DNA from 4 places in the Mesorhizobium sp. J8 genome. Region 1 is predicted to be linked to each of the others. Evidence: predicted binding sites of a transcription regulator. Region 1 holds the regulator's gene; each other region holds the start of a gene.
The links. The regulator PhoB, encoded in region 1, activates phosphate uptake and scavenging genes when phosphate is short. The targets are predictions, from matches to a motif close to TGTCATNNANCTGTCAT.
Positions count from the first base shown of each region.

Region 2: a site for PhoB is predicted at 2,361-2,377, ahead of MJ8_RS13725 (RNA degradosome polyphosphate kinase). Genes of this name have one in related genera too.
Region 3: a site for PhoB is predicted at 1,545-1,561, ahead of MJ8_RS25440 (acid phosphatase). Genes of this name have one in related genera too.
Region 4: a site for PhoB is predicted at 882-898, ahead of MJ8_RS11220 (LTA synthase family protein). Genes of this name have one in related genera too.

Region 1 is NZ_AP024109.1:6,164,420-6,168,294, forward strand. Features, by position in the region: gene MJ8_RS29455 (ROK family protein) at 1-749, shown strand, start outside; gene phoB (phosphate regulon transcriptional regulator PhoB) at 900-1,589, opposite strand; gene phoU (phosphate signaling complex protein PhoU) at 1,606-2,313, opposite strand; gene pstB (phosphate ABC transporter ATP-binding protein PstB) at 2,334-3,137, opposite strand; gene pstA (phosphate ABC transporter permease PstA) at 3,134-3,875, opposite strand, start outside.
Region 2 is NZ_AP024109.1:2,887,263-2,891,137, forward strand. Features, by position in the region: gene MJ8_RS13710 (TIGR02117 family protein) at 1-558, shown strand, start outside; gene MJ8_RS13715 (FAD-dependent monooxygenase) at 789-2,021, opposite strand; gene MJ8_RS13720 (zinc-finger domain-containing protein) at 2,037-2,282, opposite strand; gene MJ8_RS13725 (RNA degradosome polyphosphate kinase) at 2,524-3,875, shown strand, end outside.
Region 3 is NZ_AP024109.1:5,301,137-5,305,011, forward strand. Features, by position in the region: gene MJ8_RS25435 (adenine phosphoribosyltransferase) at 65-610, opposite strand; gene MJ8_RS25440 (acid phosphatase) at 803-1,498, opposite strand; gene MJ8_RS25445 (cytochrome c1) at 1,639-2,508, opposite strand; gene MJ8_RS25450 (cytochrome b) at 2,529-3,830, opposite strand; gene petA (ubiquinol-cytochrome c reductase iron-sulfur subunit) at 3,847-3,875, opposite strand, start outside.
Region 4 is NZ_AP024109.1:2,444,031-2,447,905, reverse strand. Features, by position in the region: gene fabD (ACP S-malonyltransferase) at 1-671, opposite strand, end outside; gene MJ8_RS11220 (LTA synthase family protein) at 949-2,877, shown strand; gene MJ8_RS11215 (PAS domain S-box protein) at 3,129-3,875, shown strand, end outside.

The DNA of each region.
Region 1 (3,875 bases):
GCGCCATGCTGTGGTCGCCGATCACGCCGCTGACCGATATCCCGTTCGCCGACCTTCTCGAGACGGAATTCGGCATCCCCGCCACCATGGAGAACGACTGCAACATGATGGCGGTGGCGCTGCAATGGCGCGATCCCGACCGCTATCGCGACGACTTCATCGCCATCCTCTTGTCGCATGGTATCGGCATGGGTCTGGTGCTGAAGGGCGCGTTGTTCACCGGCACGCATTCCTCCGGCGGCGAGTTCGGGCACATGATCCACCGTCCCGGCGGCGCGCTTTGCCGCTGCGGCCGGCGCGGCTGCGTCGAGGCCTATGCCGGCAATTACGCGATCTGGCGCAGCGCCATGGGCATAAGCGAGGATGCCGCGCCGACCGACGTCGGCGACGCCGACATGCGCGCGCTTGCCGCAAAGGCCCGGCAACAGGACGGCCCTGAGCGGGAGGCTTATCGCCGGGCCGGCGAAGCGCTGGGCTTCGGCCTTGGCAGCCTGTTCGCGCTGATCGACCCGGCGCCCGTCGCGATGGTCGGCGTCAGCGCGGCCGCCTTCGACCTGATCGAGCCGGCGCTGAGGAAGGCGATCGCCCAGACCGCCGGCGGCCAGCATTCGGAATCGATCTCCTTCGACACCGAGCCGAACGAGCTGCCGCTGATCCGCGAAGGCTGCGCCATGCGCGCGCTGACCTTCGTCGACCAGGAAATCTTCGCGCCGGGCATGCAGGCGCGAGCGGGCAAGCACGTCGCATAGGCGCAAGGGATATGCTGAGATTCAGGTCAGGCCGAGTCGAGAATGGTGGATTCCGAGAACCGGAACGGAGCGTACTTTTGGGTACGTGAGTACCGGAAGCGCAGGAAGCTGCCATTCGCAGGCCGGCCTCACCTGAATATCTGCATATCCCTAGTCCTCGCGGATGGCATAGCCCGCGCCTCGGATGGTGCGTATGACGTCCGGCATGCGGCCGTTGTTGACGGCCTTGCGCAGCCGCCCGACATGGACGTCCACCGTGCGCTCGTCGATATAGATCGTCTCGCCCCAGACATTGTCGAGCAGCTGGCTGCGCGAGAACACGCGGCCGGGGTGGCGCATCATGAATTCGAGCAGCCGGAACTCGGTCGGGCCGAGCCTGATCTCGCTCTTCTTGCGGTAGACGCGGTGCGATTCGCGGTCGAGCACGATGTCGCCGACCTTGAGCACGCTGGACAGCACCTCCGGCTTGGCGCGGCGCAGCAGAGCCTTGACGCGCGCCATGAACTCCGGCGTCGAGAACGGCTTGACCAGATAGTCGTCGGCGCCGGTGGACAAACCTCGAACCCGATCGCTCTCTTCACCTCGCGCGGTCAGCATGATGATCGGCAGCCGCTCGGTCTCGGGCCGCATCCTGAGACGCCGGCAGAGCTCGATGCCGGAAACCGCCGGCACCATCCAGTCGAGCACGAGCAGGTCGGGAACGTTTTCCTGAAGGCGGATTTCGGCCTCGTCGCCGCGGGTCACCACTTCCACCTGGTAGCCCTCGGATTCGAGATTGTAGCGGAGCAGCACCCCCAGCGGCTCCTCGTCCTCCACCACCATGATGCGTGGCGCGATCATCGGGGTAACCTTTTCGTCAGGCAGCCGGAGCCGACATTGCCGTCTCGTCCTGCTTCGGACGGTTGGCGGGCAATTGCGTGCCGGTCAGCACATAATAGGCGTTCTCGGCGATGTTGGTCACATGGTCGCCGATGCGCTCGAGGTTCTTGGCGCAGAACAGAAGATGCGTGCAAGCGGTGATGTTGCGCGGATCCTCCATCATGTAGGTCAGCAGCTCGCGGAAGACGGCCGTGTATTTGACGTCGATGCGCTCGTCGTCGTTGCGCAGTCTGGCCAGCGCCGTGGCATCGCCCACCGTATATTCCTGGATCACGCCCTGGACCTGGATCAGCACCATCTGCGCCATGGAATCGATCGAATGCGTGAGGTCCCGCGGCGCGGCGCTGACGCCGACCGAGCCGACGCGCTTGGCGATGTTCTTGGCGAGATCGCCGATGCGCTCGAGGTCGCCCGCCATGCGGATCGCTCCCACCACGCTGCGCAGGTCGTCGGCCATCGGCTGGCGCTTGGCGATCAACGTGATGGCGCGGTCGTCAAGCTCGCGCTGTCTCGCGTCCATGATGGCGTCGTCGGAGACGACGCGCTGCGCCAGCGCGTTGTCGCTTTCGAGCAGCGCCCTGGTCGAGGCGCCGACCATCGAGGCGGCGAGGTCGCCCATGTCGTTGATGAGCCGGCTGATCTGCCTCAGATCCTCGTCGAAGGAGGCGACGGTATGTTCGGCCATGATGATGTCCTCGTATGTGCTTAGCCGAAGCGGCCGGTGATGTAGTCCTGCGTGCGCTTCTCGCGGGGCGAGGTGAAGATCTTCTCGGTCCGGTCGAACTCCACCAGTTCGCCCAGATACATGAACGCCGTCTGCCGCGACACGCGCGCCGCCTGCTGCATGTTGTGGGTGACGATGACGATCGTGTAGTCGGCCTGCAATTCGTCGATCAGTTCCTCGATCTTGGCCGTCGACAGCGGATCCAGCGCCGAGGCCGGCTCGTCGAGCAGGATGACCTCGGGCTTCACCGCCACGGTGCGGGCGATGCACAGGCGCTGCTGCTGGCCGCCCGAGAGGCTCTGGCCGCTGGCGTTGAGCTTGTCCTTGACTTCGCTCCAGAGCGCGGCGCGCTTCAGCGCCGACTCGACGCGGTTGTCCATCTCGGCCTTGCTGATCTTCTCGTAGAGCCTGACGCCGAAGGCGATGTTCTCGTAGATCGACATCGGGAACGGCGTCGGCTTCTGGAACACCATGCCGATCTTGGTCCTGAGCAGGTTGAGGTCCTGCGAGCGGTCGAGGATGTTCTTGCCGTCGAGCAGCACCTGGCCCTCGGCGCTCTGTTTCGGATAGAGCTCGTAGATGCGGTTGAGCACGCGCAGCAGCGTCGACTTCCCGCAGCCCGACGGGCCGATGAAGGCCGTCACGCTGCGCTCGGGCAGGGACAGGTTGATGTCCTTCAGCGCCTTCGACTGGCCATAGTAGAAGTTGAGGTTCTTGACCTCGATCTTGGCCTTCTCGACGGTCGTGTCGGGTGCGTTCAGGTCGGTGGACAACATCGGTTTCATCTGTCCTCTCTGCGTCCGGTTAGGCTGCGGGCGAAGATGCTCAGCCCGAGAACCGTCAGGGTGATTATGAGTGCGCCCGTCCAGGCCAGCTGCTGCCATTCCTCGTAAGGGCTGAGAGCGAACTGGAAGATGGTCACCGGCAGGCTGGCCATCGGGGCATTGAGATTGCTCGACCAGAATTGGTTGTTGAGCGCGGTAAAGAGGAGCGGCGCCGTCTCGCCGGAGATGCGGGCGATCGCCAGAAGGATGCCGGTGACGATGCCGGAGAGCGCCGCGCGGTAGGCGACGGAGCGGATCACCACCCAGCGCGGCGCGCCGATGGCCGTGCCTGCCTCGCGCAGCGCGTTGGGCACGAGGTTCAGCATGTCCTCGGTGGTGCGCACCACGACGGGTATCACCAGGATCGACAGCGCGACGGCGCCGGCGATCGCCGAGAAATGCCCCATCGGCCGCACCATCAGCTCGTAGACGAACAGGCCGACGATGATCGAAGGCGCCGACAAAAGGATGTCGTTGATGAAGCGCACCACCGTCGTGAGCCGCGAGAATCGCCCATATTCCGCCATGTAGGTGCCGGCCAGCACGCCGATCGGCGTGCCGACGACGATACCGATGATGGTCATGACGATGCTGCCGTAGATGGCGTTGAGCAGGCCGCCGGCGTCGCCGGGCGGCGGCGTCATTTCCGTGAACACGGCAAGGTTCACCCCCGAGAGCCCCTTGTAGAGCAGGGCGCCG
Region 2 (3,875 bases), 3.3 Mb from region 1:
GAGGGGACGCGGCACATCCTTGTGCTGAAGAATCCGATCCACACCGACATCGCCGTGCCCCTCGATGACGGTGTGCGCCGGCGATTTGCTTTCCTCGCCGATGCCGGCCTGCCGATCGAGGTCCCGGAGGCGCGCTATATCGTCCTCGGCTGGGGTGGCCGCGCCTTCTATCTGGAGACCCCCACATGGTCGCAATTGAAGGCGGTGCCGGTGCTGAAGGCGCTGACGCTGGACGCCTCGGTGATGCATGTCGACGTTGCCGGGGCAATCAAGGAGCCGAACCCGGATGTCGCCGGCTTCGATATCGACGAGGCGCATTTCGTGGCGTTGCTCAACTATATCGCTGCGAGTTTCCGGCAGGGGCCGAATGGACCGATGGTGGTCGAGAACGCGCGCTATTCGACCTATGACCGTTTCTACGAAGCCGATGGCCATTTCAACGCGCTGGTCGGCTGCAACACCTGGACGGCGGCGGGACTGCGCACCGCCGGCCTCCGCACCGGTTGGTGGAACCCGATCCCGGTATCGCTGTGGTGGTCGATGGGGTTGTATGACTAAGAGCTCGTCCTTGTAAGACTGGCCAACGTCTCATTCCTTCGCGCCCCCCTCTGTCCTGCCGGACATCTCCCCCACAAGGGGGAGATTGGATGTCACGACGGCTTTCGCTAATGACCAACGTTGCAAGAGAAGCGCCGGCGGCGAAACTGCCAATCTCCCCCCAGTGGGGGAGATGTCCGGCAGGACAGAGGGGGGCGCTGTCCCGCCAGCCTATCCGGCCGTCAGGCACCCTACCGCTGCACCACCTTCTGCTCCGCCCACCCGTACAGCCAGTCGAGATCCGCGGCGAGCTTTTCCGGCGGCCGCGCCGCCAGCACTAGGTTACGCGCAATCGCCATCGGTCCCCGGGCATGCCAGGCCAACCGGTTCAGCGCGCCGCGTTTCAGGACCTTTTCGACGCGCGGCCGCCTGAGATTTTCCCAAATGGCAAGGCCCTGGGCCGGATCGCCTGAAAAATCGGCGACCAGATCGGCGAGCATCGAGGCATCCTCGATCCCCATGGCCGCGCCCTGCGCCGCGAACGGCGTCATGGCATGTGCGGCGTCGCCGATCAGCGCAATGCCCTCCGGCATTGTCCAGCGCCGCTGCGCGACCGTGTGGATGGGGAAGGCCGTCCATGGCCCGGCAAGCGCCGCCAGCTTCGCCAATGTTGCCGCCGTGCCCCGCATGGCGGTCGAAAGAATGGCGGGGTCGGCGTGGCCGGACCAGCCTTCGGCGATGCGCTCGCCCTTGGTAAAGGCCGCAAGGTTGAAGGCGCTGCCCTTGCTCACCGGATAGGCGACCATGTGGAAGCCCGCATGCAGGAAGGTGGTCACGCAGTTGGTAGCGCCGATCTGCATGAAGGCCTGGCCGGCGGCGCTTTCCGCCGGGACCGTCGCGCGCCAGGCGAGCTCGCCGGAAAAGCGGCTTGCTGCAAAGCCGGCAGTCCGGGCAAGTCCGGCGCGAACCGACGACCAAACGCCGTCGGCTGCGACTAGCAGGCCGCCCGCGACATTCGTCGCTTTGCCGTCGATCTCGACTGCCGCGGTCACGCTGTGGGGGCCGACGGCGGTGCCGGTCACGCGCGCGCCGGTGACGAGCTCGATATCGGGCCGCAGCGCCGCTGCCGCGATCAATGCCGCCTGCAGGTCCGCTCGGTGCGCCACGAGATAGGGCGCGCCCCAGCGCTTTTCTCCGGCCTCCCCAAGCGGCACGCGGGCCAGCTCTCGCAGGCTCCTTGCATCCTTCAGCACCACCGCTTCCGGCCGGATTGCCTCAGGCAGCAGGCGATCGAGGACGCCGAACCGGCGCAGGACGCGGGTCGCGTTAGAGGAAAGCTGGAGGCCGGCGCCGGCCGCTTCGAGTTGCCTGGCCTGCTCCAACAGTCTTACCGGGAAGCCACGCTCTGCAAAGGCAAGCGCCGCCGTCAGCCCGGCAATGCCAGCCCCGGCAATGACGACCTGCCGGGACCGTGTTTCACTCATGGTTGGAAAGGAAGATCAGGCGGCCTGATCGACATAGAGGCAGCCGGCCGGCTGCGTTTCCGTCGCCTTCAGCGACGGCGAATAGCGATAGAGCGTCGAGCAATAGGGGCAGACCTTCTCATTGTCGTCGCCCATGTCGAGGAACACATGCGGATGGTCGAACGGCGGGCTGGCGCCGGTGCACATGAATTCCTTGACGCCGATCTCGATGACCGAATGGCCCGCGTCGTTCTGGAAATGGGGAATGCTGCCGCCTGCCATCGTCGTCTCCAATCGGGTTCGGCCAGTGGGTGTGACCAGCCTGCATCTGGAGCATAACAGACCAGTTTGCAAGATCGATGAAATCAAACTGTCGCAAAAGCCTGTCAGAGGATAAGTTGAGCCGGTTAAGCGCATGAGGCCGGGCGAGGAGCGATTCCGTGACGATCATGCGTCACAAAAACATGTTAGAGCGTCGCCAAATGGCGCTCCAAGGGACGGTAGTGGGCAAGAGCGGGAAACCATGAACGAACTGAAGCCTGTGCAGAGCGAGTTCATCACCGTTGAGGCGGCAAGTCCGGACGGCGGCAATCCCGACCGTTTCGTCAACCGTGAGTTCTCCTGGCTGCAATTCAACCGTCGCGTGCTCGAGGAATCACTGAACGAGCATCACCCGCTGCTCGAACGCGTCCGTTTCCTGTCGATCTCTGCCGCCAATCTCGATGAATTCTTCATGGTGCGCGTCGCCGGCCTCGCCGGCCAGGTGCGCGAGGGCATTGCGCTGAAGAGCCCGGACGGCCGCACGCCCGAGCAGCAGCTCGAGCAATTGCTGCGCGAGGTCGAGCGGCTGCAGGAAGACCAGCAGAAGAGCCTCTCGGCGTTGATGACCTTGCTCAACAAGGAAGGCATCGAAAGCATCACCCGCGACGCGCTCACCAAGGACGAAAAGGTCTGGCTGGAGCAGCATTTCCAGGAGCAGGTGTTCCCGGTGCTGACGCCGCTGTCGATCGACCCGGCGCATCCGTTCCCGTTCATCCCCAATCTCGGCTTTTCGATCGCCTTGCAGTTACGCCATCGCAAGAACGGCGAGGAGATGAGCGCGCTCTTGCGCCTGCCGGTGGCGCTCAGACGCTTCATCCGTCTGCCCGACCGCAAGCATCATGTCCGCTTCATCCCGCTGGAGGAAGCGGTCGGCATCTATATCGGCAAGCTTTTCCCGGGCTATGAGGTCAAGGGCTCGGGTACGTTCCGCATCATCCGCGACAGCGATATCGAGGTCGAGGAAGAGTCGGAAGACCTCGTGCGCCTGTTCGAGACGGCGCTGAAGCGGCGCCGGCGCGGTTCGGTGATCCGCATCGAATTCGACACGCTGATGCCGGCGGAACTACGCGATTTCGTCGCCGGCGAGCTCGGCGTCTCGGCGAGCCGCATCAGCGTTCTCACCGGTCCGCTTGCGCTCAACCAGATCTCCGAGATCGTGGCCATTCCGCGCGACGACCTGAAGTTCACGCCCTACAATCCGCGCTTCCCCGAGCGCATCCGCGAGCATGGCGGCGACTGCCTTGCCGCCATCCGCGAGAAGGACATCATCGTCCACCACCCCTACGAGTCGTTCGACGTCGTGGTGCAGTTCCTGCGTCAGGCCGCAGCCGATCCGGAAGTGGTGGCGATCAAGCAGACGCTCTACCGCACCTCGAACGACAGCCCGATCGTGCGCGCGCTGATCGACGCCGCCGAGGCCGGCAAGTCGGTGACCGCCCTGGTCGAGCTCAAGGCGCGCTTCGACGAGGAGGCCAACATCCGCTGGGCGCGCGACCTCGAACGTGCCGGCGTCCAGGTCGTGTTCGGCTTCCTGGAGCTGAAGACCCATGCCAA
Region 3 (3,875 bases), 860 kb from region 1:
GAGCACCCTCATCCGTCGCCTTCGGCGACACCTTCTCCCACAAGGGGAGAAGGGGCAGGCCTGCTCAATGCCCCTCATACCCGATCAGCGTCCTGACCGGCACGCCGAGCGCTTCCAGCTTCCGGCGGCCGCCGAGGTCCGGCAGGTCGATGACGAAGCATGCGGCGACGATGTCGGCGCCGATCTGCCTGAGCAGCTTCACCGCCGCTTCCGCCGTGCCGCCGGTGGCGATCAGGTCGTCGACCACGATCACCTTCTCGCCCGGCGAGACGCCGTCCTTGTGCATCTCCATCTCGTCCAGCCCGTATTCGAGGCTGTAGGCCACGCGCACCGTCTCGTAAGGCAGCTTGCCCTTCTTGCGGATCGGCACGAAGCCCGCCGACAACTGGTGCGCAACGGCGCCGCCGAGGATGAAGCCACGTGCCTCGATGCCCGCGATCTTGTCGATCTTCAGCCCGGCATAAGGATGCACCAGCTCGTCGATGGCACGGCGGAAGGCGCGCGCGTCGCCAAGCAGCGTGGTGATGTCGCGAAACAGGATACCGGGCTTCGGATAGTCCGGAATGGTGCGGATAGCCGCAAGCAGCGTGTCTTCGAGGGAGGATTTCATCGAGGCTTTCCGCATGTCCGGCTGTCGGATTTGACGGCGTCGGCCATTGCTGCCCGACGCGACCGACAAGGGCTACCGCGATGTCGCGCCAGAGACAAGCACATCCGGCAAAGGATCGGCGCCGACCGGTCGCGGCCATAAGGAAAGGGCGCCCGCGAAGGCGCCCTTCGAAAAGCAGGCGCTACCGTGCGGCTACATGCCTAGGTCCGAGCGCAGTTCGGAGCGCGCGACTTCGTACTCGGCCTTGAAATCGGGACGGTTGAGCAGGACCGCGGCGATCACGCTGCCGGAAATCTTGCCCATCTCGATATCGGAGGGATAGTGAATGCCGCCGACCACGCGGTTATGGGCAAATTCGGCCGCGCGCGCCATGATCTCTGCCCGCTTCTCCGGCACCATGTCGGCAAGGATGATGCCCATCATCGTGCCGACCGTCGCGTGGCCAGACGGCCAGGAGCCGGAGTTCGACAGCTTCACGACCGGCTTGACCAGATCGCTGAGCTGATGCGGGCGCGGACGTTTCCAGACATCCTTGGCCGGATCGACGACCGCGCCTTCGGTGGCCACGACGCGATCGAAGAAGGCGCTGAATTTCGGCAGCGTTTCCTTACTGAACTTCGGTCCCATGACATCCGCGAATCGCCACACATTCTCTTCGGCATCGCCGATGGCGCGCTTTTCCATTTCCGGCGTGCGCGTCACCTGAAGGGTCAGCACCTCGCCGAGTTCAGCCTTGGTCTCAGCCGAATCGTTGGCGGGCGGCGGAGGCAGGATCATCGTCAGATCGATGTCCTTGTTGGTGACGAAGGGCTGCGCCTCGTCGGCATGGGCGACATGTCCGGTGACAAGCAGCAGGAAACCTGCCGCGAGCGATGCGAATCTTTTCATGGGTAGGATCCTTTGAAGTAGGGGCAAGACAGGATCGCCACGCGCAATGACGGCCATGTGACATGGCCGGATCAAGCGATCTCGAAATACGAAAAGGGCGCCTCAGGGGCGCCCTTCTAGCTTTTCGCTTTTATCGCGCCTCAATGCGCGACGTCTGCCCATACCCTGCGCTTGGTCATGTACACCAGCGCGCCGAAGAGCAGCAGGAAGACCATGACGCGGAAGCCGGTCTTCTTGCGGTCCTCCAGATGCGGCTCGGCGACAAACATCAGGAAGGCCGAGACGTCGCGGGCATACTGGTCGACGGTCTGCGGCGAGCCGTCGTCATAGGTCACCTGGCCGTCCGAGAGCGGCTTCGGCATCTTCAGCGACACGCCGGACAGGAAGTACGGATTGTAGTGCGTGCCTTCCGGGATCACCATGCCGGCCGGCGGCGTCTGGTCGTAGCCGGTGAGCAGCGAGTGGATGTAATCCGGGCCGCCCTGCGCATATTGGGTGAAGATATCGAAGATGAAGCGCGGGAAGCCGCGCTCGACACCGCGCGCCTTGGCGAGCAGCGACATGTCCGGCGGAGCGGCGCCGCCATTGGCGGATGCCGCGGCCTGTTCGTTCGGGAACGGCGCCGGGAAGTGGTCCGACGGCTTGCCGGGGCGGTCGAACATGTCGCCGGCATCGTTCGGGCCGTCATGAATGGTGTATTCGGCGGCGAGCGTCTTGATCTGCGCGTCCGAATAGCCGAGCCCTTCCAGCGTGCGGAAGGCCACCAGGTTCATCGAATGGCAGGCCGAGCAGACTTCCTTGTAGACCTTGAGGCCGCGCTGCAGCTGCGCCTTGTCGTAGGTGCCGAACGGGCCGGCGAAGCTCCAGCTCATTTCCTTCGGCTCGTTGATCGGGAAATGCGTCGGAGCGGCCGGGTTCTGCTCTTCCGCGGCGATGGCCCCGGCACTTGACATCCAAGTGCCCGTGGCCACCAGGCCGAGCAGCGCCAGCGAGGTGAGAATCTTCTTCATACCCAAATCCCCTCAGATCCTCAGCCTTTGGTTTCCGGCGCGGCGGTCGCGCCTGCCGGATGTCCGCTGCCGCCCTTGTTCTTCTCCAGCACCGCCTCGGTGATCGAGTTCGGCAGCCTGCGCGGCGTCTCGATCAGGCCGAGCACCGGCATGATCACCAGGAAGAAGGCGAAGTAGAACAAAGTCGCCATCTGCGCCATGAACACGTAAGAGCCTTCCGCCGGCTGCGAGCCCAGCCAACCGAGCAAGATGGCGTCGGCGACGAACAGCCAGAAGAACAGCTTGTACCACGGACGGTAGACCGCCGAGCGCACCTTGGAGGTGTCGAGCCACGGCACCAGGAACAGCATGGCGATGGCGCCGAACATGCACAGCACGCCGCCGAGCTTGGAGTTGATCGGGCCGATGTTGAAGGTGATGGCGCGCAGGATCGCGTAGAACGGGAGGAAGTACCATTCCGGAACGATATGGGCCGGCGTCTTCAGCGGATTGGCGACCGTGTAGTTGTCCGGGTGGCCGAGATAGTTCGGCAGATAGAAGACGAAATACGCGAAGAAGAACAGGAACACGATCATGCCGAACGCGTCCTTGATGGTGGCGTAGGGCGTGAAGGCGACGGTGTCGGTCTTCGACTTGACCTCGATGCCGGTCGGGTTCGACTGGCCAACGACATGCAACGCCCAGATGTGCAGGACGACGACGCCGGCGATCATGAACGGCAGCAGGTAATGCAGCGCGAAGAAGCGGTTCAGCGTCGGGTCGTCGACGGCGAAGCCGCCGAGCAAAAGCTGCTGGATCCAGTTGCCGACCAGCGGGATGGCGCTGAAGAAGCCGGTGATGACGGTGGCGCCCCAGAAGCTCATCTGCCCCCAGGGCAGCACATAGCCCATGAAACCGGTGGCCATCATCAGCAGGTAGATGATGCAGCCCAGGATCCACAGCAGCTCGCGCGGCGCCTTGTAGGAACCATAGAACAGGCCGCGGAAGATGTGGATGTAGACGGCGACGAAGAAGAACGAGGCGCCGTTCGAATGGAGATAGCGCAGCAGCCATCCCGAATTCACGTCGCGCATGATCTTCTCGACCGAATCGAAGGCGAGATTGGTGTCGGACGTGTAGTGCATCGCCAGCACGATGCCGGTCAGGATCTGCGAGGCCAGCATGATCGACAGGATGCCGCCGAACGTCCACATGTAGTTCAGGTTGCGCGGCACCGGATAGGCGACGAAGCTGTCATAGATCAGCCGCGGCAGCGGCATGCGGGCGTCGAACCAGCGCTCGATACCGGTCTTGGGCGTATAGGTCGAGTGTCCCTCGCTCATCGAAATGTCCCCTGCCTCAACCGATAAGGATCTTGGTGTCGGAAA
Region 4 (3,875 bases), 3.0 Mb from region 1:
TGCTTCGCCACACCGGCCAGCGCCTCGCGCATGATCTCGGCCGCCGGCGCCATCAGCGCCGAGTGGAAGGGAGCCGAAACCTGCAGCATCAGCGCCCGCTTGGCGCCCTTTTCGGTGCACAGCCTAGCCGCCAGTTCGACGGCTGCCTTGGCGCCCGAAATCACCAGCTGGCCGCCGCCATTGTCGTTGGCGACCTGGCAGACGGAGCCCTTGGCCGCCTCCAAGCACGCCGCTTCGACATCGGCCTGCTCCAGCCCGATGATGGCAGCCATGGCGCCCTCGCCCGCCGGCACCGCAGCCTGCATGGCGTTGCCGCGGGTGCGCAAAAGCCTGGCGGCGTCGCCCACCGAAACGAAGCCGGCCGCGGCAAGCGCGGAATATTCACCCAGCGAATGGCCGGCCACATAGGCCACCTTGTCCTTCAACGAGAAGCCGCGCGCCTCGAGCGCCCGCATCGCCGCCAGCGACACCGCCATCAGCGCCGGCTGGGCGTTGGCGGTCAGGGTGAGCGTCTCTTCCGGCCCTTCCCAGATCAATTTCGACAGGTTTTCGCCGAGCGCGGCGTCCACTTCCTCGAAGACGCGGCGCGCTTCCGGGAATTGATCGGCGAGGTCCTTGCCCATGCCGACGGCCTGGCTGCCCTGTCCCGGAAAGGTGAATGCGACGGCCATTGAAGTCACTCCAGAGGCTGATTTTTCCCTGCCTCTGGCGCAAGGCGGACGGCCAAGTCAAGCCCGCGGGCGCCTCTTCGGCCCTCATTTCAGCCGGAAAAGGTAGCCGACTCCCTGTTCCGAAAGGCTTTTTGGCGATCACACCTGATGAAAACCGCTCACGTTTGGTTTGCTGGCTCTTCTTATTTCCGCCACAGGCGCTAGCTTTGCGTGACACTTCGATGACAGAAGCGTGACGGGCGTGGAAGGCGTGTTGCGTGGGCCGGGGGAAAACAGAGTGGCAAGGATCAGAAAAGGCGCGGCCAAGCCCGTGCCGGGCTTTTTGGAAGACGATCCGTCCACCGGCTATCTGCCCGGACGAGCCTGGCCGACCGTACGTTACGGCCTGACTACAGTTCTGGCGGCGGGCCTGCTCGTCTTCGCGATCGAATGGATCGTGCGCGGCGATTTCTTCGGCACGGTCGATTTCTTCCTGCAGCCCTTCAAGCCGGGCTGGACCACCATCGTCGTCTTCGCGCTGGTGCTGGTCGGACTTGACGCCATACTGGGCCGCAGCCACCAGAGCCTGATGATCGTGGCGCCGCTGACGCTGGCGCTTGCCTTTGTCGGCCACCAGAAATCGCATTATCTGGGCGACCCGCTCTATCCGACGGATTTCCTGTTCGCCCGCCAGATCGTGGCGCTGATGCCGCTTCTGGTGCGCGAACGGCCGTGGACGGCCATCATGCTGGCCGCGGCCATCATCGGCGGCCTGACGCTGCTCGTCTATTGCTGGCGGACCTGGCGCCGGCGTGTGCCGATCCTCAGCCGCAAAGGCCGTCTGGCGCGGCTGGCGCTTGCCGTGCCGCTGCTCGCCTTCTTCGTCTCGATCATGGACTACGCCACCTTCTCGTGGACGCGCGACCGGCTGCAGATCATCCCTATCATGTGGGACCAGAAGGAGAACTATGCCTCCAACGGCTTTGCGCTGGCCTTCGCGATGAACGTGCCGATGGCGCATGTCTCGGCGCCCCCCGGCTATTCGCAAAAGACGATGGACGCGATCCAGCGCCCCGACGTCGCCGCTTCGGTGCCGGACGAGAAGCCGGATATCGTCGTGGTGATGAGCGAATCCTTCTGGGATCCGACGCAACTGCCCGGCGTCAGCATCAAGCCCGACCCGATCCCGACGGTGCGCGCCCTGCGCTCCGGCTCGATGTTCTCGCCCGAATTCGGCGGCATGACCGCCAATATCGAATTCGAGGCGCTGACCGGCTTCTCGAACGCCTTCCTGCCGGCCGGCTCGATCCCCTACCAGCAATATGTGCGCACCCCGACGCCCTCGCTGGCGACCTTCCTGAAGAGCGAGGGTTATAGGGCGCGCGCCATCCACCCCGGCACCAACTGGTTCTGGAACCGCGGCGCCGTCTATGCCGATTTCGGCTTCAACGACTTCCGCTCGGAAGAGACGTTGCCGCCGATGGAGAAGCGTGGGCCTCTGGCCTCCGACGCTGCGATGACCGACGAGATCATCCGAGAGGCGGACGCCAGCGAAGACCCGGTGTTCCTGTTCGCCGTCAGCCTGCAGAACCACGGGCCCTACGAGCCCTACCGGTACTACAATCCGACGCATTCGGTCGACGCGCCGATCAGCTCCTGGGCGCGGGAATCGCTGCTTTCCTATGCCGAGGGCTCGGCCGACGCCGACCGCGGCCTGCTGCGGCTGATCGACTGGGCGAAGAAGCGTGAGCGGCCGACCATCATCGCTTTCTTCGGCGACCACCTGCCGCCGCTCGGACCCGTCTATGTCGAGACCGGCTTCCTGAAGGACAATGTCGCGCCGCGCAAGGAGCCGAACGCCGACGCCGCGCTCGAGCACCACGACACGCCGCTGGTCATCTGGTCGAACCGCTCCGGCCCGGTGCAGAACCTGGGCTCGGTCAGCCCGGCCTTCCTGCCCTACCACATCCTGACCACGGCCGGCATCACCCACCCCTACTACACCGGCTTCCTCGGCGCGCTGCGCGAGCATTACCGGGTGGTCGACCGCAACCTGCTCCTGTCGCCCGCGGGCGCAGCGACGCCGGATTGGGCGAGGCAGAAACAGATCGATCCGAAGATCAACGATTTCCGGCTCATCCAGTACGACATGATGTTCGGCAAGCGCCACTCGGCGCCAGACTTCTTCCCCGAGACTGTGGACAAGCTCGTCGCGCATACGAGTTGAGTTGCGCGATGTTGAAATCGCGAGCGACGTTGGCGACCAAACTCGGTCAGCAAAAGGCCCGCGCGGCGGGAATGCGATCTTTGGACGGTAGATGACGGTCCGCCCAGACTAGAGGATGAGACGATCAATCGCTTCGGCCCGATCGGTCGCCCGACGCCGTAAGACAAGCGTCGCATGTTAACCGAGGTTGCTTGGGAACCAACTCCGTTTGACCGCGTTGCAGCCGATGGTTTGCTGAGCGGGAAGGGTGGATGCGCATCGGAAATTTCGGAGATCCCGAGAGGTTCATTCCTCTGCCGCACGACGTCTCGATCCTACAATCGGCTCCTGATTTCATCGAAAAGCTGCCGATCGCGATTTACGCGTGCAACGCGCGAGGGCATCTCTTGTGGTTCAACAAGCGCGCCATCGACCTGTGGGGCCGGACGCCCTTAGTCGGGTCGGACGGCGAACTCTATTGCGGATCGCATAAGCTCTATTTCGATGGGCGCGAGATCGGCCCCGATGAAACACCGATGGCCACGGTGTTGCGAACCGGCATTCCCATCAGAGGCGTGGAAGCTGAAGTGGAACGTCCCGACGGCTCGACGATCTGGGCAATGGTTCACATCGAGCCGGTCGAAGACGATGACGGGCGGGTCGTTGGGGCGATCAATTGTTTTCACGACGTCACGGACAGGCGTCGAGCCGACGGCATCATGAAAGAACAAGAGCAGCGGCTCGCCGCTACTTATCAGCATGCCGGAATTGGTATCGCCGAAGTCAATGAAAATGGCGAGCTGGCGCGCGTCAATGGCCATCTGGCCGGTCTTCTCGGCTATTCAGCCGAGGAACTGATCGGCAGATCGATTTTCGATCCGGCCCTGGCGGAAAACGTCGATGCCGATCGGCGGCAGTTCGAGCGCCAGGTGCGAGGCGAGATCGACAATTATCGTCATGAGAAGCATTTCATCTGCAAGGATGGGACAAGGATCTGGGTCGCGGTCACGTCGTCGAGT